DNA from 3 places in the Viridibacillus sp. FSL R5-0888 genome. Region 3 is predicted to be linked to each of the others. Evidence: riboswitches for the same ligand, from Rfam matches in the RefSeq annotation. Region 3 holds a riboswitch; each other region holds the start of a gene.
The links. Region 3 has a riboswitch for S-adenosylmethionine ahead of MKY02_RS16890 (VOC family protein). Riboswitches for the same ligand answer to the same signal wherever they lie in the genome.
Positions count from the first base shown of each region.

Region 1 (7,365 bases), 1.1 Mb from region 3:
AGTTGATACAACGATAAAGGCGATAATTACCCAGTTATGATATTTTTCAATTAATGGATGGAATGAACGAATAAATGATACTGATGTATATGCAGCACCTACTACAGAAGTAATAGCTGCAGCCCACATAATAACACCAAACATACGATAACCGATTTCACCTGCAGCTAATTTAAAGACAGAAGCCGGTGGGTTAGCAGGGTCAATTGCTAAACCTTGGTGTACAACACCTAATACTGCTAAAAACAGAGCTACACGCATAATACCTGTAGCAGCAATACCCGTTACAGAACTCTTTGTTACATCTGGTAAAGATTCTATACCTTTAACACCTGCATCAAGTAAGCGGTGGCCACCGGCGAATACAATGTAACCGCCAACTGTTCCTCCAACTAAAGTTACGATTGATAAAATATCCAGTTTTTCAGGTGTAAATGTATTAGCTAATGCATCACCAACTGGAGGCGATGTTGTAAAAGCAACGTACATCATTAGTAAAATCATGATAAAGCCAGCTGCTTGTGCAACCTTATCCATCGCTTTACCTGCCTCTTTTACAAGGAAAATGAAAATTGCAAAAATTGCACTTATTACTGCACCCGTAATCGGATCTAAGCCGAGCATAGCATTTAATCCTAGACCAGCTCCTGCAACGTTACCAATATTAAATGCTAGACCACCAATAACAATCATGATGGCTAATACCATACCTAAACCAGGAAGTACTTTGTTGGCAATCTCTTGACCACGCATACCTGATACTGCGATGATACGCCAAACATTCATTTGAGCGAAGACATCTAAAATAAGTGAAACTAAAATAACAAAGGCAAAACTAGCACCTAATTGTTGTGTAAAGACCGTCGTTTGTGTTAAAAACCCTGGTCCAATCGCTGATGTTGCCATAAGGAAAGCAGCTCCTAATAAGACGCTGCGTCCTACTTTCTTTCTCCCTTGCCCTTGATCTAAGTTAACCTTTGTCATATGAAAACCCCTTTTTATACGTGAAATGCTTGAACGTTGATGTTGTTTTTCTCCAATGTGTTTCGAATATATTTTGCAAATGCAAGAGCATGTACTCCATCCCCATGGATACAAACAGTGTCCGCTCGCAATAATACTTTCGTTTGTTGTTGAGACTCAATATAGCCTTCTTTGACCATCGTTACGACTTGATTTACAGATTGTTCTTCGTCTGTTACTAAAGCATCTGATTGTGTACGTGAAGTAAGTGATCCATCCGCTTGATATGTACGGTCAGAAAATACTTCATGAGCTGTTTGGAGACCAAGTTTTTCTCCTGCCTTCGTTAACTCACTTCCAGCTAATCCAAATAACACAAGTTCAGGTGAGACATCATAGACAGCTTGTGCTATAGCCTCAGATAATGCCTGGTCTTTCGCAGCCATATTATATAAAGCTCCGTGAGGTTTTACGTGCTGCATTTTCTCTCCACAAGTAGATAAAAACCCTTGTAGTGCACCAATTTGATATACGACCATGTCATAGCCTTCTTGAGGAGTAATTTGCATTGGGCGACGTCCAAAGCCATTTAAATCTGGTAATCCAGGATGAGCACCAATTTTTACCCCTTTTGCAATAGCCATTTTAACAGTTTCCCTCATCACTGTTGGGTCTCCGGCATGGAAACCACATGCTACATTAGCTGAAGTAATATAATTTAAAATCTCTTCTTGTTCCCCTAGTTTGTATTGACCATAACTTTCTCCTAAATCGCAATTCAAGTCTACACGAAACATTTTCTCAGCCCCTTACTAATTCAAAATCAATTTAATGTCAGTTTTTCTAACACAAAATTTATATTATCACTAAATCATTATTCTGAAAACATTTATTTTTGAACTTTCTCACTATAGTGAATTATCAAATGTAAATATCTTACTTGTCATTTACCTTTATGTATCTATATGATTATAATGTTTAAAACGCAAAATGAGGGGTTGTACACTATGGGAGAAGAATTTAAACATGTGAAATTTAAACCTTTAGGAGATTCAGCAGTGATGGTTCAAATCGGAAATACGATTGATCCATCGAACTGTACTATCTTACAAAATTTAGCATCATTGCTTGAGGAACAGCCATTTGAAGGTTTTATTGAAGCTGTTCCAGCATATACAAATATTACAATCTACTACAATCCTTACACTCTTTTTAAGGTTAATGGAAATGTAACATCATATAGCTTTGTATGTCAGTATGTGCAACAACTGATCACTCAAATGACAACAGTTAAACAACACACGCAAAGAGTAGTTGACATTCCCGTTGTCTATGGTGGTGAATACGGCCCAGATTTAGAATATGTAGCCAAAATCAATGGCTTAACGACTGATGAAGTCATTCAATTACATAGTGCGAATGAGTGTCTTGTTTATATGCTTGGTTTTGCACCTGGCTTTGCTTTTATGGGAGGCATGAATGAAGCTATAGCAACACCTCGAAAAGAAACACCTAGACTTGCCATTCCCGCACTTTCGGTTGGGATTGCAGGTAAACAAACGGGAATTTATCCATTTGAAACACCTGGTGGCTGGCAAATTATCGGTCGTACACCACTCGATTTATTTTTACCAAATGAAACACCTCCTTCTCTTTTACAAGCAGGTGATTGTATTCGCTTTAAACCAATATCAGAAAAAGAATACAAACAATTGAAGGAGACAAGATCATGACAGTTACAATCGTTAAACCTGGTTTATTAACTACCATCCAAGATTTAGGGAGATTCGGGTCACAAAAATATGGAGTCATCGTTAGTGGAGCTATGGATGCTTATTCATTAAGAATTGCGAATATTCTTGTAGGTAACCTAGAAAGTGAAGCCGTAATTGAGGTTTCATTATTTGGGACTGTATTACAATTTAATGATGACCACCTAATTGCACTTACAGGTGGAGATTTAACTGCAACGATTAATAACGAACCAACACCACTTTGGCGTCCATTTATTGTGAAAAAAGGAGACGTATTAAAGTTTAAAAGAGCCCACAAAGGTTGTCGTGCTTATGTAAGCTTTGCTGGCGGTATTCAAGTTCCTACTGTAATGAATAGTAAAAGTACATATTTAAAGGCGGGCATGGGCGGATTTGAAGGCAGAGCATTACAAAAGCAGGATGAAGTAATAATCGGACCTTATACTAAAAAAAATAAAGAAATACATCAATATGCAATACAACTAGTAGGTCCTGCTTCGTGGTCTGTAAATTACAACGAATTAATCTCATTAAATCAACAACAAACAATACGAGTGATGCCTAGTACTGAGTGGGATAGTTTTACCACCGAAAGTCAGCAGTGCTTAACAAACAACTCCTACACGCTTTCTACAGAGGCTGATCGTATGGGGTACCGCTTTGAGGGACCAGCATTATCTTTGACAGAGAAATTCGAATTATTATCAGAGGCTGTTACGTTTGGTACCGTTCAAATCCCACCTAGTGGTAAACCGATTATTTTAATGGCTGATCGCCAAACAACTGGTGGTTACCCGAAAATGGTTCAAGTCATTACTGCTGATTTAGCTAGCCTTGCACAGTTACAAACAGGTGCTAAAATTCATTTCGAACTAGTAACATTAGAAGAAGCTCAACAAGCATTAATAGCAAATGAGCAAAAAATAAAAACCATTGCTGCTGCTATTCGCTGTTCTGCAAAGCTTTCTTAATATTAAAAAGAGTGCCTTGTATTGTCCAACTAAAATATAGAAGAACAAAAAGAAAAAGCATGTTTTGAATGAAGATTATTCAAAACATGCTCTTATTGTTTTTTATTTAATCTTTTTGTTAATAGAATGATTAATCAATATACTTATAACTCTAATGTCATAAATACACTATTCGGATCCTCAATGTAATTAGAAAATGGCCTACAATATTGAAACCCATTTTTCAAATACAGCTTCTTTGCGGGTTCAAAAGCCTCCATTGAACCTGTTTCTAAACTTAAACGCTTATAATTGCGGTGCCTAGCCTCTTCAATAATATGCTCAAGCATACGCCCTGCAACGCCTCTCCGTAAGTATAATGAAGAAGTACGCATGGATTTTATTTCACCATGGTGTGCATCCAGTTCTTTTAGTGCTCCGCAACCAATTAATGCACCGCCTTCCCATGCACTCCAGAAAGTAATTTCTGTTTTTTTCAATTCCTCGATAGTTAACGCATGTATACTTTCTGGTGGAGAATTTAGTGCCATACCTTGAAGATGCTCCTCCAACAACGCTTTAACTTCATCTCTTGATAAATCATCAATTTTAATATCCAAAGAGTTCACCTTCAGTTTCAATTATTCATTTGCTAGTATTTTTTAGATGAATATTTAAGGCAGAATAGCAAATGATCGAACTGGGAAGCCAGAAGCCTTCTCAGGTTTAGGAACGATGTTAAAGATGACAGCCCCTTTTGCAGGTAGCTGGTCTAGATTAGTAAGCAACTCTACTTGATATGTATCTTGTTCCAATACATATAGTTCACCTAGTAATGCATTGTTTTGACGGTATAAAATGCTAGAATCCGTATCAAAAGTTTCATGCCCTACTGCTTTGATATGACGCTCTTCAAACAAGAACTTAAGTGCATCTACTGACCATCCTGGTGCATGTGGATTTCCATCTGCATCAAAGTTATTAAATGCTTCAACATCAGGCCAACGTTTGCTCCAATCCGTACGAAGAGCAACAAATGTACCTGCCTCAATTTCTCCGTGTTCGGCCTCAAATTTCAAAATATCTTCAACTGCAATGGTGAAATCATGATTTTCTGCTGCATCTTTAGAATGATCTATTACAACAAGTGGCAATGCAAGCTCTTTTAAATCTAATTCTTCTAAATAACGAGCATCACGAACAAAGTGAATAGGTGCATCTAAATGTGTTCCATACTGTCCAGCAAATGCAAAATTCTGAGCAAAAAAGCCATCATCATGTGAAAATAGAGTTGTTTTTTCTAACCCTTTAAATGCGTTGAAACGTGGTGTTTCTGCTCCAAAAGTATGTGTTAAATCAATCCATTTCTTTTCCTTTAACGTTTGTAGTGCATTGATTAATTCTGTTGACATATCCATCACCTCATCATTTTTTTAAAACAAAAAAACCTCTCCTTGATAAGAAGAGGTTGGCGATACGTCCATGCGCTCTTCTTATCTTCAAGCATACGCTTCTGGAATTAGCACGGTACATCGTCCGTTGCTGAGATTTCATAGGGCCAGTCCCTCCACCTCTCTGGATAAGAAAAAAGTTATTTTGTTGATTCTTAATTTACAACTTTAGAAATCTATTGTCAATGAAAATTTTAGAAAATTCTTTATAATATATGACTCTTATAATCAATTATGATAACTTTTTCTTCTAAATTAAAGGCATCAGATACGATTCTAGCCTCGTTTGATACCAAATACTATCCATCTAGCATCTATATCTTCATTCACATATTCTTTATTGTTGTATTCTATATTACTTAATGAACGAACTATCTTTACATCGGAGTTAATGAATTCCTCTTGCAAATCTTCATGGTTGTTTGTAATCAAGTATGCATGGGTCCATAACCAATCTCCAATCTTTTGTCTAACCAGGTTGACAATTTTAATCCAACAATCCCTCTTCTGAATAGCATAAAAACTCATTTGCAATTTTTTATTGCAAATGAGTTTTCTTCATTGCGTGACAGCTAATCTTTACTTAAATATCACATTTTTTATATTTAATTTAATTATTTTGCTCAAGGAATTGATATATCCCCATCATCTCTCGCTTATTCAACTCACGAATACGATTGAAAATTGGAATATGAGCTACAGCCTCAAGATTTGGACTTTCAGCAACAACATCACTTACTTTGCCAGTTAACCATGTTTGCACGTCTATGCCATCTACGATTTCCTTACGCCCTTCATCATTGATGCCACTTTCATAACAACTAACACATGGTACTGATAATTTATACACACCATCATGTAGTCCATCTTCAGAAATTACTTTCTTCCCTTTACAGAAAGGACATTGATGACTTTTTTTAATCTTATTAATTTGAGTGACAATTTTTTTGTAACCAAACGCTTCATAGACATAGGTAAGCTTTTTATATTTACCATTGGTGAAATACTTATCAATGATCGTTTCTCTCGTTTCGGTAATATTTTCAAAATCACAGATGGTGATCCGATTATTCATGCTGATGGATTCGATATTGCCGCTAATACTGCCCCAAAAAGGTAGTACATTTTGTAAAACCATTTCATAATGGGCAAAGCTTCCCTGCTCCAGTTCAAACATTTTCAAAGCAACCTGTGTTCCCCTAGGTAATAAGGAGACATCTTCAGTCAAAGTCATATCACCACCGACGATAGCTTTTAGTTTTTCTAGTATCTGTAACTTACCAACTGTTTTCAACACTTGATCAATAGGCTGCTGAATAATCTTTCGAATATCCGTGTCGTCAAATTTTAGCTTTTTATGATGGTTTAGCACGGTTCCTTCACAGATTGGACAGGTAATCAACTCTTTAGATGCTTTTATTTGCTCTTTAATAATCGATTTAGATACAAATATATAGCGGCCAATGATTAAATTAAAGCCTTCCCAAATCCTCGAAGCTTTGCCTGCTTTATCATAGAATGACCTTTCCCAATACCCATATAAAAAGGTGTGTTTTTCTGCTTCCGTCATGTCATTAAAACTTTTACTTAAATCCTGACCGAGCTCATTCTTAATCTCATCAAAGAGGAATTGCAATTTTGGATATTGATAGAATTTTAAAACCTTCATCACTTCTGGATGGAATAGGCCATCCCAGAATGGCACGGTTTTGTCCTGAATAACAATATCTATATCAAATTTTTCACTTACTTGGCGCCCAGAGCAGGATGGACAATGGTTTTCTTGATTATAGAAATCAAAGCTATTCGTATTTTTATTGGTCGGATGAGCTGCCACAATATGGTTGATCAAGCCTCCCATTTCATAAAGAAAACTATATTGACTATACAAATGCCGCTCTAAATCAATAGCGATGACGGGTGCAATTGTTTCCGATTCGTATTCACCATAAATCAAACGTGCAATTGATGATAAGCTTTTTAGGATGCCACCCTTATAGACGTTTTCTGCATTTTTAAAATAGGCAATATGATTTTCTTTTAAGTAGTTAACCCCATTTTGTTGATTGAGTGTTGAAGAGATTCGTAATGGAACAACTCTGTCTTCACTGTTTTTTTGACGATAATAGTCTTCATGTCTGACAACATCTAGATGCTCTACAGGTGCAAGCTGTCTTTTACCAAAATCAACGATAAAATCAGAGTTTTCTAGCATATACGCATTATGTTCAATCATTATTATTGAGA
Region 1 is NZ_JBBPAU010000001.1:2,269,910-2,277,274, forward strand. It holds gene MKY02_RS11285 (NRAMP family divalent metal transporter) at 1-984, opposite strand, end outside; gene MKY02_RS11290 (LamB/YcsF family protein) at 999-1,760, opposite strand; gene pxpB (5-oxoprolinase subunit PxpB) at 1,971-2,696, shown strand; gene MKY02_RS11300 (5-oxoprolinase subunit C family protein) at 2,693-3,688, shown strand; gene MKY02_RS11305 (GNAT family N-acetyltransferase) at 3,832-4,287, opposite strand; gene MKY02_RS11310 (cyclase family protein) at 4,342-5,079, opposite strand; SAM riboswitch class I at 5,158-5,253, opposite strand; gene MKY02_RS11315 (ATP-binding cassette domain-containing protein) at 5,729-7,365, opposite strand, start outside.
Region 1: it holds a riboswitch for S-adenosylmethionine, as region 3 does, so the genes downstream of both, MKY02_RS11310 (cyclase family protein) here and MKY02_RS16890 (VOC family protein) in region 3, are expected to answer to the same signal.

Region 2 (7,365 bases), 520 kb from region 3:
TCTTCATCTGGTCTATAATATCTGCGGTTTCTTCTACTCTACCTAATTGAATGAGTGAGTAGACATAATGTTCTACCCATTCATATGATCTAACTATTTCTCTCCATCCCATTTCAAATAACGGGATTGCTTCATCAAAATAGTTGATTTGAGCAAAAAGTTCAGCCACGTTTACTCCACCCATATAATTTTCATCATTTTCATTAACTTTTCTCAGTGTTTTAAGTACAGAATCGTGATCATCTAACTGTAAGTATGAAACCATTTCCGCATATTTCAAAAAATCGCCATCAGTTGCGGACTTTTTATAATGTTCTGCTGCCTTTTCAAAATTGTTCATATTAAAATATGCTGCTGCTAAGTTCGCATGGACTACTTCAGTATCTTTCATTTTTAATGCATATTCTAAAATCCTGATGGCTGAAATGTATTTTTCCATTCGCAAATAAATTTCACCTAGTAAAGCAAAAGGAAAATAATGCTTTGGCTGTTTTTCAATTGCTTCAGCTAAAAGGGGTAAAGTTTTATAATATTCTTCTGTGTCTCTTATATAAAAACATGCTAAGTTATGGAGCGATTGTATATCTCTCTTTTCCATTACTGCTTGCTCTAGCATCATTTGAGCTTCTTCAAATTTAAATTCTAGTAATAACTGATTAACAGCTATGTCATTTAAATTCATCTTGTCACCTTCCAATTCAACTATGCAATAATAGCATATTCATATAAAAATTGTACCACTTATAGAAATTTATAAACTTTTCAAATTAGATTTGCTTCATAATAAGGTTGATATTATCATATTCACATGGTAAAATTTCATTATTATTAACTTTCAAACAATTGAATATATTTACTTATCAAGAGAGATGGAGGGACTTGGCCCGTCGATATCTCAGCAACCACCCTAAATGCGGCAAGGTGCTAATTCCAGTAGACGTAGTCTTGTAGATAAGGAGATTGACTTCATATTTTGAAGGCCCTCTTCCTTAGAGGGCCTTTTACTTTTTTATAAAGGATGATGACATGATGACAAACAAAAACATTGCGACACAATTAGTTCAGCTGGGAAATCATACCGATTCCAAAACAGGTGCTGTGAACACACCAATCTATCTTTCTACCGCCTATACTCATGATGGGCTTGGCCAATCAACTGGTTATGACTATACACGTACAAAAAATCCAACACGTACCGTTTTAGAAGAAGGTTTTGCTAAATTAGAATCTGGAGACGCTGGCTTCGCCTGTAGTAGCGGGATGGCAGCTGTTCAATTAGTTCTATCCCTATTTAAATCGGGTGACGAAATTATTTTACCTGAGGATATCTACGGTGGTACATACCGTTTACTCGGTCAATACCAAGAACAATATGCAATCAAATCTCATTATGCAAAATTCTCTTCTGTATCAGAGGTTGAAGGTTTAATAAATGAAAATACACGTGCTATTTTCATTGAAACACCAACCAATCCATTAATGCAGGAGTTTGATATTGAACTTTATGCTAAGCTTGCAAGAAAGCATAGTTTATTATTAATTGTTGATAATACTTTCTTAACACCTTACTATCAACGCCCAATCGAGCTAGGTGCGGATATTGTTATACATAGTGCAACTAAATACATCGGTGGTCATAATGATGTTCTAGCGGGTCTTGTTGTAAGTAAGGGTAAAGAGCTTAGCGAAAAACTATTCACAAACCATAATGCTGCAGGTGCAACGCTTGCTCCAATTGACTCATGGTTACTGCTACGTGGATTAAAAACATTACACCTTCGCATGAAACAACATACTGAAAATGCTAAGCACATCGCGGCTTATTTAGAACAAGAACCTTTAGTAAAAGACGTTCTGTTTGCTGGTAAAGGTGGAATGATTTCCTTCCGTTTACAAAAAGGTGAATGGGTTGGTAAGTTTTTAGAAAACTTGAAGTTAATCGTCTTCGCTGAAAGCCTGGGTGGTGTTGAAAGCTTTATCACATATCCTACTACACAAACACATGCGGATATTCCTGAAGCAGAACGAATTGCTCGCGGTGTTGATGACTCCTTACTTCGTTTCTCAGTTGGTATTGAGGAAGCAGAAGATTTAATCGCGGATTTACAACAAGTTTTTTCTATCTTAGAAAAAGAGGTGTCATCATATGAGTTCAATTAATGAAAACATTGAAACAAGTTTAATCACTGCTTCTACTCGCGGTGATTACGAGCAAAAAACAGGTGCAGTTAATGTTCCAATATATTTATCATCTACTTTTGATCAAGAGCATTTCGATTCGTTTGGTCCATATGATTATAGTCGCTCTGGTAATCCAACTCGTGATGCATTAGAGAAAACGATTGCTGAACTTGAAGGAGGGGCACGCGGATTTGCATTCTCTTCCGGTATTGCGGCCATCGCGTCTGCATTTATGATATTAGAAGCTGGCGACCATATTGTTGTGACATCTGAAGTGTACGGTGGAACATACCGTTTTGTGACACAAGTGTTAACGAAATTTGGCGTTGAGCATACATTTGCTGACTTCTCTGATTTAACATCAGTAGAAGCGGCTATACGTCCAAATACAAAGGTGTTATATATAGAAACTCCAGCTAACCCGCTTCTAGGTATTACAGATATTGAAGGGGTTGTAGCTATTGCAAAGGCAAATGGTGCTCTAACATTTTTAGATAACACATTTATGACACCTTTATACCAACGTCCATTAGACCTTGGTGTAGATGTAGTGTTACACAGTGCCACTAAGTTTTTAGGAGGACATAGCGATATTATTGCAGGGCTTGCGGTAACAAAGGACGTAGAGCTTGGTAACCGAATCTACTTCATGCAAAACTCATTCGGTGCCATTTTAGGCGCACAAGACTCCTTCTCATTAATTCAAGGTATTAAAACGTTAAATGCACGTTTAACACAATCGACAGCATCCGCATCAAAACTTGCAAATTATTTAGAAGCTCACGAATTAGTAGAAGAAGTTCATTTCCCTGGCTTGAAATCGCATCCAGGTCATGACATCCATGCAAAACAGGCAAAAAGTGCTGGAGCTGTATTGTCATTTAAATTACCTAATCGCGAAATCACTAAAGCGTTTGTTGAACATGTTCAAATTCCGATTTTCGCAGTTAGTCTTGGTGGCGTAGAATCAATTCTCTCATATCCAGCCACAATGAGTCACGCAGCTATTCCTAAAGAGGAACGCGAAAAACGTGGTATTACAGACGGTCTTTTACGCTTCTCTGTAGGCCTTGAAAATATCGACGATTTAATTGCTGATTTTGAGCAAGCATTTGTAAAAGCGAAAGAACTTACTGTTGTAGGCAATAAATAGATGATTGTATGAGTCGCTCCACTAACTTGGTGGAGCGTTTTTTTCTATTTAAATGCAGTTTATTCATTACAGTAATTCCAAAATTCAGCTATAGTTTCATCAGAAAAAGCTTCCTATTGAAAAACTTAGATCGTCTGCAATGGTACTCAGCAGTTAAATCGAAAATATTTCTGAAACAGAATAAATGAAAATTGTGAGGTAAAGCTATAATTATTCATGCGACTTTTCTTTTACAAAAAAAGAAAACGAATTTTCATATTGGGAAAACAGGACATCTTTGATAAGGAGATAAACCAAATGGGAAATAAAACGAAAAACTTACTCGCTTTATCACCTAATTCATTGATTATGGGCATGATATTAGCTTTAGTTGGAGGATTTTTAGATGCTTATACGTATATTACGAGGGACGCAGTGTTTGCGACGGCACAAACAGGGAATATGGTATTATTTGCGGTGAGAGCTGCAAGTACGGAATATAACGGTGCCATTCTTAATATACCGCCCTTTTTGGCTTTTATAGCTGGAGTCTTGGTAGCAGAATATATAAAAGATAAACATACTAGCCACAAACGAGCTGTTTTACTTTTGGAATTCGCGATTTTATTTATAGTCGGATGGTTACCTACTAGTGTGCCAAATATGCTTATCACCATGTGCATTGCGTTTGTGTCTTCCTTACAAATTGCCACCTTCAACAAACTGGAAAAATGGAGTTACAATTCAACCATAACAACAGGGAATCTAAGAACCGCAGCTCAAGCTTCTTATGCTGCATTCGTGAAACATGATTCAGAATCGATGCGGAAATTTAATGATTTTACTGCTATTATTCTTTCCTTTATAAGTGGTGCTTTAATTGGGACCTTCTTTAGTACGTATCTAGGAAAAACTTCCATCTGGATAGCAGCTGGAATTATACTGATCACCGTAATCTTATATCATAAAAGCAATGAAAATTCAAAAGAACCTCTAGAGAACTATTGACGCACGAATAAATACTTAATAAATTTACATCCCGATCTTCCAATGAGCATAACAACCATAATATTGTTTGTCGCTCTCTTTATATTTAATTCAGTAGTAAACTACACTTTGTAGTCTATTCTCTGAGTTCTACACAAAAAAAGGCAACCCACAAAATGTGGATTGCCTTTTTCATTTTCAATCAAAATATTTTAAATATTCACCATAGCCTTCTTCTTGTAATTTATCTTTAGGTATAAATTTCAAGGCAGCAGAGTTAATACAATAACGTAACCCTGTTGGCTGAGGACCATCTGGGAAAACATGTCCTAAATGTGAATCAGCTTCTCCACTACGCACTTCAGTGCGACGCATACCAAAGCTTGTATCGAAGTTTTCTTGTATACTAGCACCTTCCACCGGCTTGCTAAAGCTTGGCCATCCGCAACCTGCATTGAATTTGTCTTTTGAGTGAAATAAGGGTTCCCCAGATACGATATCAACGTATAGACCTTCTTCAAAATGACTATCATATTCGTTTTGGAATGGTGGCTCTGTCCCATGCTCTTGCGTGACATGATATTGCATCGGTGTTAATGTTTTCAACTTTTCTTCTTTGTTCATGATTTTGTCCCCCAATGCTGTTGTTGGAATGTAACTCGTCCTGAGCCAATTGAATAGCGCTCGTAATGTGCTGGATTCTTTTTGTAATAATGTTGATGATAAGTTTCTGCTGGGTAAAACGTTGTTGCTGGTAGAATTTGTACAGCGATTGGAGCTTTAAATTTACCTGATTCTTGTAATGCCTTTTTTGATGCTTCAGCTTTGTTACGCTGATCTTCATCATGGTAGAAAATGGCTGTCATATAAGACTGTCCACGGTCATAAAATTGACCACCAGCATCTGTTGGATCGATTAAAGTCCAGTAAAGATCAACTAACTTTTCATAAGAATAAATCGCTGGGTCAAAAGTAATTTGTACAGCTTCAAAATGTCCCGTTGTTTCACTACAAACTTCCTCATAAGTCGGATTTTCTGTATGTCCCCCAGTGTAACCAGATATGACGGACTCAATGCCCTCTTGCTGATCGAATGGTTTTACCATACACCAAAAGCATCCACCTGCAAATGTTGCTAATGCCATGTGCTACTCCTCCTATTCTTGAACGGGTACTGTTACTTCCAGTATAATCTTACCTTCTTTTAAATTAAATTCTTTTGCTTGCATGCGAGAACCTGAAAGTACTTCTATTTCTGTTAAACCCATATATACTTCCTCTTTGTTTGGACGAATAACCATCCAAGAAGGTAAATCTACTGAGTCATTTAATAATTTCAATGCCGTGCTTGGAGGGATATTCAACATTCCAACTTCTACATTTGTTTGTTTTAATATAAGATTGCCTTCTTCATCAATTGTTGGATCAAATTTCATCGTAATAGGCAGCTCCATACCAAAAACACTAAGCTCACTTACTAAAGACACTTCTTCATTGATGTACATATGTACAGGGATGGATTTAGCTTTCATCGCGTCCTGAATGTACTTGTTTGCAATGGCTTCAAAATCCGCTGGTGTTGTTTGAACTGATAGTTTACTACCTTCAGGCATTGCTGTTGTTTCTGGTATTGGCGCATCAGTTGCCGGTTTCGTAATGAACACAAACAATCCAATCATTACTGATAACATTAATGCAGTTAAAAAGAAAAAAGCTATTTTCCACTTATTCACCGTCACATCACTCCTTGAAGTCCATTTCCCCGTTGGTTAATTTTTTTAAACCGCATGACTTGATTGACCCTATTATGCGATCCGTCATTTCATCGTAGCCTCTTGCATTAGGATGGAAAAAGTCCGTATGATAAACCATATTCTCGTTCGAATCGAATAAATCCTCTACATTTACAAAACATGCATTTTTATCTGCCTCTGCAAAATCTTGAATATCTGTATTCCATTCATACAAAATCGTATTTAGGTCCGATTTTTCCTTCGTAAAGATAGAAAGAGGATTATAAACGCTTATTAAAATTATGGGCGCAGATTTATTTTTTTTTCGAATTAACTCCATAATTTTACCATAACGTTTTTGAAATTCGATGCGTTCCGAATCAAATGCTTCTTTATTTAAATTCATCAAATCACGTCTGACAATTTTCATCAAGTCATTTCCACCCATAGTGAGCGATATAAAATCAGCTTTTTTTAATTGTTCGTCAATTTTACCGCTCTCAAGCTGTGCTACGAGTTGATCACTTCGTCGACCTTTTTTTGCTGTATTTTCAACTTCGACGTATTTAACGCCTTCCCAGCCAAGCATCTGATCCGATAATCTACCGACATAACCTTGCTGATTTAACTCATCGCCAACACCTTCTGTTAAAGAATCACCTAAAGCAACGTAAATAATGTCTTTAGGGATGACTTCTTCAATAACTGGCATTTTTATTTCTTTGCTGCAAGCACTTAATAAAAGAAGTGCAAGCATGAAAATTATTAATTTCTTCACGTTCCATTTCTTCCTTTCGTTAAGTACGTCTAATGAAAGAAAGCAGGGAATGAAATCATCCCCTGCTCATCATATTAATCGGTATAGTACATAAAGCCAATTGCACCTGGGCCTGTATGTGTACTAATAATTGGTGAAGTATAGGCAAATTTCGTATCCATATAACCTGATTCTTCAAGTTGTTTTTTAAGTGGCTCTGCCATTGCTAACCCTTCAGCATGCGAAAGACCCACTCCTTTTATAACTTTCCCTTGTGTATCTTCTTTAAACTGATTAAATAAATATTTAACTACTTGTTTATGGCTTCGTACTTTTGCCACTGGGTTGTATGCTCCACCTTCAAGTGAAGCAATTGGTTTAATATTAAGTAAAGAACCAATCATACCTTTCCCTTTACCAATACGGCCACCTTTAATTAAATTATCTAAAACGTCAACAACGACGTATAAATTTGTATTTTCACGAACTATATTTAATCTTTCAACGATTTCTTCAACTGATTTACCTTGGTCAGCTAATTGGCAAGCTTCAAGTACTTGGAACCCTAAGCCAAA
Region 2 is NZ_JBBPAU010000001.1:2,850,965-2,858,329, forward strand. It holds gene MKY02_RS14210 (tetratricopeptide repeat protein) at 1-682, opposite strand, end outside; SAM riboswitch class I at 855-958, shown strand; gene MKY02_RS14215 (methionine biosynthesis PLP-dependent protein) at 1,030-2,160, shown strand; gene MKY02_RS14220 (aminotransferase class I/II-fold pyridoxal phosphate-dependent enzyme) at 2,156-3,334, shown strand; gene MKY02_RS14225 (YoaK family protein) at 3,632-4,321, shown strand; gene msrB (peptide-methionine (R)-S-oxide reductase MsrB) at 4,499-4,924, opposite strand; gene msrA (peptide-methionine (S)-S-oxide reductase MsrA) at 4,921-5,445, opposite strand; gene MKY02_RS14240 (YpmS family protein) at 5,458-6,033, opposite strand; gene MKY02_RS14245 (GDSL-type esterase/lipase family protein) at 6,041-6,811, opposite strand; gene MKY02_RS14250 (DegV family protein) at 6,886-7,365, opposite strand, start outside.
Region 2: it holds a riboswitch for S-adenosylmethionine, as region 3 does, so the genes downstream of both, MKY02_RS14215 (methionine biosynthesis PLP-dependent protein) here and MKY02_RS16890 (VOC family protein) in region 3, are expected to answer to the same signal.

Region 3 (7,365 bases):
GTTATAACGATCAAGATTTAAACGAAATCGTGACATCTGGTCTAAAATATAGCCCGGTAACACAATGTTTACTAGAAAAATCAATCGCAGGTTTCAAAGAAATAGAATATGAAGTAATGCGTGACTCTAAAGACAATGCAATCGTAGTTTGTAACATGGAAAATGTGGATCCAGTTGGGATTCATACAGGAGATTCAATTGTAGTTGCACCATCTCAAACTTTATCAGACCGTGAGTATCACATGCTACGTAATGTATCGCTTAAAATCATTCGTGCACTTAAAATCGAAGGTGGTTGTAACGTTCAACTTGCCCTTGATCCACACAGCTTCAACTACTACATTATTGAAGTGAATCCACGTGTATCACGTTCATCAGCACTTGCTTCAAAAGCAACTGGTTACCCAATTGCGAAGCTTGCAGCGAAAATCGCAGTCGGTTTAACATTAGATGAAATGATGAACCCTGTTACGGGCAAAACTTATGCTTGCTTCGAACCAGCACTAGACTATGTTGTGGCGAAAATTCCACGCTGGCCTTTCGATAAATTCGAAAATGCAAAACGTAACTTAGGTACTCAAATGAAAGCAACTGGTGAAGTAATGGCAATCGGCCGTAATTTCGAGGAAGCTATGCTAAAAGCAGTTCGTTCACTTGAAACTGGCCATAAACATATTGAAATGAAAAATCCTGAAGAGCTGTCAGATCAATGGATTGAAAAACGTATCCGTAAAGCAGGAGATGAGCGTCTATTCTTCCTGGGAGAAGCGTTGCGTCGAGGTGTGACTATCGAAACAATCCATGAATGGAGCCAAATCGATCTATTCTTCTTAAATAAATTTAAAAACATTGTTGATTATGAAACTGTATTAAAAGATAATCCGCATGACAAAGCCGTATTGCGCCAAGCGAAACGTATTGGTTTTGCAGATGAAACCGTTGCGAAACTTTGGAATACAACAGAGTCAGCGATTTATGACTTCCGTAAAGAAAATGGCATCGTACCAGTTTACAAAATGGTAGATACATGTGCTGCTGAATTTGAATCAGAAACACCATACTTCTACGGTACATACGAAGATGAAAATGAATCAATCAAGTCAGATCGTGAATCTGTAATCGTGCTTGGATCAGGTCCAATTCGTATCGGACAAGGGGTAGAATTTGACTACGCAACAGTACACTCTGTTTGGGCGATTAAAGAAGCAGGGTACGAGGCAATCATTATTAACTCAAACCCAGAAACAGTTTCAACTGACTTCTCAATCTCTGATAAGCTTTACTTCGAGCCATTAACAATCGAAGATGTTATGCACATCATTGATCTTGAACAACCAAAAGGTGTTGTCGTACAATTTGGTGGCCAAACAGCTATTAACCTAGCAGATAAATTGGAAGCAAGAGGCGTGAAAATTTTAGGAACATCACTAGATGCAATTGACCGTGCTGAATCACGCGACCGTTTCGAGGAAGCACTACACGAAATCGGTATCCCACAACCGATGGGGAAAACGGCTACTTCTGCAGAAGAAGCGATTGTTATTGCTAAGAGAATCGGATTCCCAGTTTTAGTGAGACCATCATATGTACTAGGTGGACGCGCAATGGAAATCGTTTATAACGAAGAAGAACTACAGTATTACATGGAGCATGCGGTTGAAGCTAGCCCAGAGCACCCAGTATTAGTTGATAGATACTTAACTGGTACAGAAATTGAAGTAGATGCGATTTGTGACGGCGAAAACGTCTTGATCCCAGGTATTATGGAGCATATCGAACGTGCAGGTGTTCACTCAGGTGACTCGATTGCAGTATATCCACCTCAACAACTGTCTCAAAAACATATTGATACATTAACAGACTATACAACTCGTTTAGCCAAAGGTTTGGAAATCAAAGGTTTAATGAACATCCAGTATGTAATTTCTGATGACGAAGTATATGTTATCGAAGTAAACCCACGTGCATCACGCACAGTACCGTTCTTAAGTAAAATTACGAACTTACCGATGGCGAATATTGCAACAAAAGCGATACTGGGTCAATCAATTGTGGAACAAGGTTACCAAACTGGTTTGGCACCGATTCAAAAAGGTGTTTACGTGAAAGTACCAGTATTCAGCTTTGCTAAATTGCGTCGGGTTGACATTACATTAGGACCTGAAATGAAATCAACAGGTGAAGTAATGGGGAAAGATAGTACACTAGAAAAAGCGCTATATAAAGGTCTAGTAGCAGCTGGAATGGATATTAAGGATCACGGTTCAGTCTTAATGACAGTAGCGGACAAAGATAAAGACGAAGCAATTGCTTTAGCTAGACGCTTTACGAATATCGGCTATAGTATTTTAGCAACACCAGGTACTGCAAAAGCAATTGAAGAAGCAGGTATAAAAGCGAGTGTTGTTGATAAAATCGGATCAAATGGTCCTACTTTACTAGACGTTATCCAAAATGGCGGTGCTCAATTAATCGTCAATACACTAACAAAAGGAAAACAACCTGCACGTGACGGTTTCCGTATCCGCCGTGAATCAGTAGAAAATGGGGTTCCATGCTTAACATCTCTTGATACTGCAGAGGCGATGCTTCGAGTAATCGAATCTATGACCTTTACAGCTGAAGAAATGCCTAAGCAGGAGGTGCGAGGATGATTCACCAAGAACGTATGCAAGTTGTACGCCAACAGCAAATTGCTGAGGATATTTTTGAGCTGACTTTAACAGGTCAGCTTGTCCTAGATATGAAACAACCGGGTCAATTCGTCCATGTACGTGTAACGGATACATTTGAACCTTTACTAAGAAGACCGATTAGCATCGCATCAATTGATCATGAACTATTGCAGTTCACAATGATTTACCGAGCAGAAGGTCGTGGTACTACAATCTTATCGGCAAAACGACCAGGTGAAGAAGTGGATGTACTTGGCCCGCTAGGACACGGTTTCCCTGTAGAAGAAGTAGAACCAGGGCAAACAGCACTATTAGTTGGTGGTGGTATTGGAGTTCCTCCTTTGTATCAGCTATCAAAAGAATTGCATGCAAAGGGAGTACGTACGATTCACGTATTAGGATTCCAATCTGAAAACAACGTCTTTTACGAAAAGGAATTTTCTAATTTAGACGACACATACATCGTAACAGTAGATGGTAGTCAAGGAACAAAAGGATTTGTCACAGACTTATTAAAAGAAACAGCACCTAAATTTGATGTTTTTTATAGCTGTGGACCAACTCCGATGCTAGGGGCATTAGAGCAAACTTATCCTGATAAAAAAGGATTCCTTTCCTTTGAAGAACGTATGGGCTGCGGCATCGGAGCTTGCTATGCTTGCGTATGTAATACAACAGATGCAACAGAAAAAGAATACTTGAAGATCTGTTCTGACGGTCCAGTCTTCCCAAGAGGAGTTGTGAAGCTATGAATAGATTACAAGTCGAATTACCAGGCTTATCATTAAAAAATCCAATTATCCCAGCTTCGGGCTGCTTCGGATTTGGACAAGAATATGCACAGCTTTATGATCTATCAAAGCTAGGTGCAATAATGATAAAAGCTACAACATTAGAAACACGCTCAGGTAACCCAACGCCACGTGTTGCTGAAACAGCGGCGGGTATGTTAAATGCCATTGGCTTACAAAATCCAGGTTTAGAGCATGTTTTATCACATGAACTTCCATGGTTAGAAAAATATGATGTGCCGATTATTGCTAATGTGGCTGGAACAGAAACTGCCGATTATGTAGCAGTAGCAGAGGCTATTTCAAAAGCACCAAATGTACATGCATTAGAGTTGAATATTTCATGTCCAAATGTTAAATGTGGTGGTATTCAATTCGGTACAGATCCGAAATCAGCAAGTGACTTAACGGCAGCAGTAAAAGCGGTATCAGATGTACCTGTATATGTAAAATTATCACCAAATGTAACGAATATTTCTGAAATCGCAAAAGCTGTAGAAGCAGGCGGAGCAGACGGTATTACGATGATTAATACATTAATCGGTATGCGTTTGCATCCGAGAACAGGAAAACCGATTATTGCTAACGGTACTGGAGGGTTATCAGGTCCAGCTGTTAAACCGGTAGCAATTCGTATGGTCCATGAAGTAAGCAGAAACGTTAATATTCCGATCATTGGAATGGGAGGAGTTGCAACTGCAGAGGATGTTATCGACTTCCTATCTGTAGGGGCAAGTGCTGTAGCAGTAGGTACTGCAAACTTTGTGGATCCATTCGTCTGCCCAAATATTATAGAAGCATTACCACAAAAGCTAGATGAATTAGGTTATAACAAATTAACAGATGTAATTGGAAGGAGCCACCGCTAAATGAATAATAAGCCTATTATCGCGTTAGATTTTCCAGATGAACAGAAAGTAATGACATTTCTTTCTCAGTTCAATGAGCCACTATTTGTGAAGGTGGGTCTTGAGCTTTATTTACAAGCAGGGCCAGACATTATACGCAAAATTAAAGCACAAGGTCACGACATTTTTTTAGATTTAAAACTGCATGATATTCCAAATACGGTGAAATCAGCGATGAAGGGCTTAGCAAAACTTGGTGTGGACCTAGTCAATGTCCATGCTGCAGGCGGTTCAAATATGATGGCGGCTGCTCTTGAAGGATTAAAAGAGGGAACTGAGGAAGGTAATAAGCGACCAGTTTTAATTGCAGTAACTCAGTTAACCTCGACGACTGAAGAGGAAATGCAAAACGAGCAACAAATCAATTTATCTTTAGATCAATCAGTAATGCATTATGCCAAACTTGCACAATCAGCTGGTTTAGATGGTGTTGTCTGCTCTGTACTTGAAGCAAAAGCAATCAGCGAAGTATGTGGAGAAAGCTTCCTAAAAGTAACACCAGGTATACGTATGGTTGGTGGTGTTGCACATGATCAAAAACGCGTTGCTACACCTGATTTTGCACGCGAAGAAGGCTCGACGCAAATCGTTGTAGGTCGTGCTATTACACAAGCAGAAAATCCAGTTGAAGCGTACCATGCTGTACAGCAATTATGGGGAGGACAACAATAATGACAATTCAAAAAGAAGTAGCACAAGGTATGTTAGAAGTAGGAGCAGTAGAGCTAAGTCCGAATGATCCATTTACTTGGGCATCAGGTATTAAATCACCAATCTACTGTGATACACGTTTAACAATTTCTTTTCCAAAAGTACGTACAACAATCGCAAACGGCCTTGCAGCGCTTATTAAAGAAAATTTCCCGGAAACAGATGTAGTAGCTGGTACAGCAACAGCGGGAATACCACATGCAGCATGGGTAAGCGACATTTTAGACTTACCTATGGTATATGTACGTTCAAAACCAAAAGACCATGGTCGTGGTAACCAAACAGAAGGAAAGCTTTCTGAAGGTCAAAAAGTAGTTGTAGTAGAAGATATTATTTCGACAGGTGGTTCTAGCATTACAGCAGTAGAAGCACTTCGTCGTGAAGGCGCTGAAGTACTTGGTGTCGTTTCAGTATATTCATATAAATTACCACGTGCTGAACAGGCTTTTGCGGAAGTGGGTGTTCCTTACTATTGCCTATCAAACTTTGAAGCATTAGTTGAAGCAGCAAAAGAATCAGGTGCTATTAATGAATCAGACATTCCAGGTTTACTACAATGGCATGCTGATTTAAAAGCCGGGAACTTAAAATAATAATACAAATATAGGTGCTTTTAAACTAGCAAGAGAAAAGAAATTATCTCTTGCTAGTTTTTTTATTGTGCAAAATGCTACTTTATAAAGAATCATTTTAAATGAAGAAAATAATTGTATATATGTTGCTTAATTATGGAAATTGTTTTAAAATCAATTAAACCAATAAGTTAACTAGGGATATTAAGTGGATTTCTTTACTTGAGAAACTGAAGGAAATGGCCCACTTAAGTTTCAGCAACACCTAATTTTTAGGAAGGAGCTAACTTCAACATGATTGCGTGCAATTATGAGAGATAAGAGTTGAATTAGCCCCCCTCAACTCTCTTTCTAGAAGATGTAGAAAGAGAGTTTTTTAATAGAAGTCGTTTATTCCATAATTGGTAAATAACAAAGAGAGAGGTTATAAAGATGGTACAAAGAATTGATGGGAAACAAGGTAAATTTGTATTGGATGCTGCAACACAAGTTGGAAGTGTCATTTTAAAAGTAAAAGATTTGGAACGTCAAATTGCATTTTACGAAAATGTAGTTGGTCTTGTCGTTTTAGAAAAAAGTACACAACATGCTAAATTTGGTGGTAAAGGCAGTAACAACGTTATTTTTGAATTAGAAAAAACCGCGGAAAAATTACAACCCGCTAAAAGTACGGGTTTATTCCATACAGCTTTTTTATTACCAAGTAGAGAAGCGTTTGCAACGAAATTTTTCGAAATTCTACGTAATAAGGAAACGATAGATAGTCCGATAGAGCAATCTTCACGTTTCCCGCACTTTGAACGCTATATTCCAATTGCTAGGTTAGATAGTGCGAGTGATCACGGTTATAGTGAGGCGTTTTATATATATGATATTGAAGGAAATGGTATAGAAATATATGCGGATCGTCATCGTGAAGATTGGGATAAGTATCCTGGTGGAAGTAATCCTCTTAATTTCAAAGAGTTAGCTCCATTAGCTGATTTTGAAACAGATGGGAAATTACCAGCTGAAACAATAATTGGTCATGTTCATTTGCGAATAGCAAATATAGAGGAATCCGTAGATTTCTATATAAATAAATTAGGTTTTGAAAAACAGATGATTATTGATACAGCATTTTTTATTTCAGTAGGGGGCTATCATCACCATCTTGCGGGAAATGTATGGTCGGGTGAAGGACTTCAAAAGGCAGCTGAAAATGAATCAGGATTGAAAGAAGTACGTTTTAAATTACCAACAACAGAAAGTTATGAGACAGCAAAAAATTATATTAAACAACAAATACAAATTCAAGATTTAGGGGATGAGTTTGTTGTAGAAGATCCAAGTGGAAATCGTATGGTTTTTGAAATTGCATAAAACAAAAAATCGAATCGTTATAAAAGGTAACAAAATGAAATTTAGTTGTTGTATTTTTTAACATCACTACTAAAATTATTGAAGTATGATTAGACTTAGTAGAAAATTTATCGCATGCCCAAATGCTTGTAGCAAAGTCCTACCTTTATATAGAAAGTTATTTATAATGATCCAAATATAAGTAAAAACAACGATTGAAAAAGCTAAATTAGATAATGTGAAAATAGGATTTGGTACAATGGAGAAGTGATTAAGGCAGTGCAGTAAATAGTAAAAGGAGTCGCGTTTGAAAAATGTGCGACTCCTTTTAAGTGTTCTTAAATCTTATTATTTTAATTTCATGATT
Region 3 is NZ_JBBPAU010000001.1:3,368,562-3,375,926, reverse strand. It holds gene carB (carbamoyl-phosphate synthase large subunit) at 1-2,654, shown strand, start outside; gene MKY02_RS16910 (dihydroorotate dehydrogenase electron transfer subunit) at 2,651-3,427, shown strand; gene MKY02_RS16905 (dihydroorotate dehydrogenase) at 3,424-4,335, shown strand; gene pyrF (orotidine-5'-phosphate decarboxylase) at 4,336-5,046, shown strand; gene pyrE (orotate phosphoribosyltransferase) at 5,046-5,678, shown strand; SAM riboswitch class I at 5,872-5,981, shown strand; gene MKY02_RS16890 (VOC family protein) at 6,090-7,019, shown strand; gene MKY02_RS16885 (Rqc2 family fibronectin-binding protein) at 7,347-7,365, opposite strand, start outside.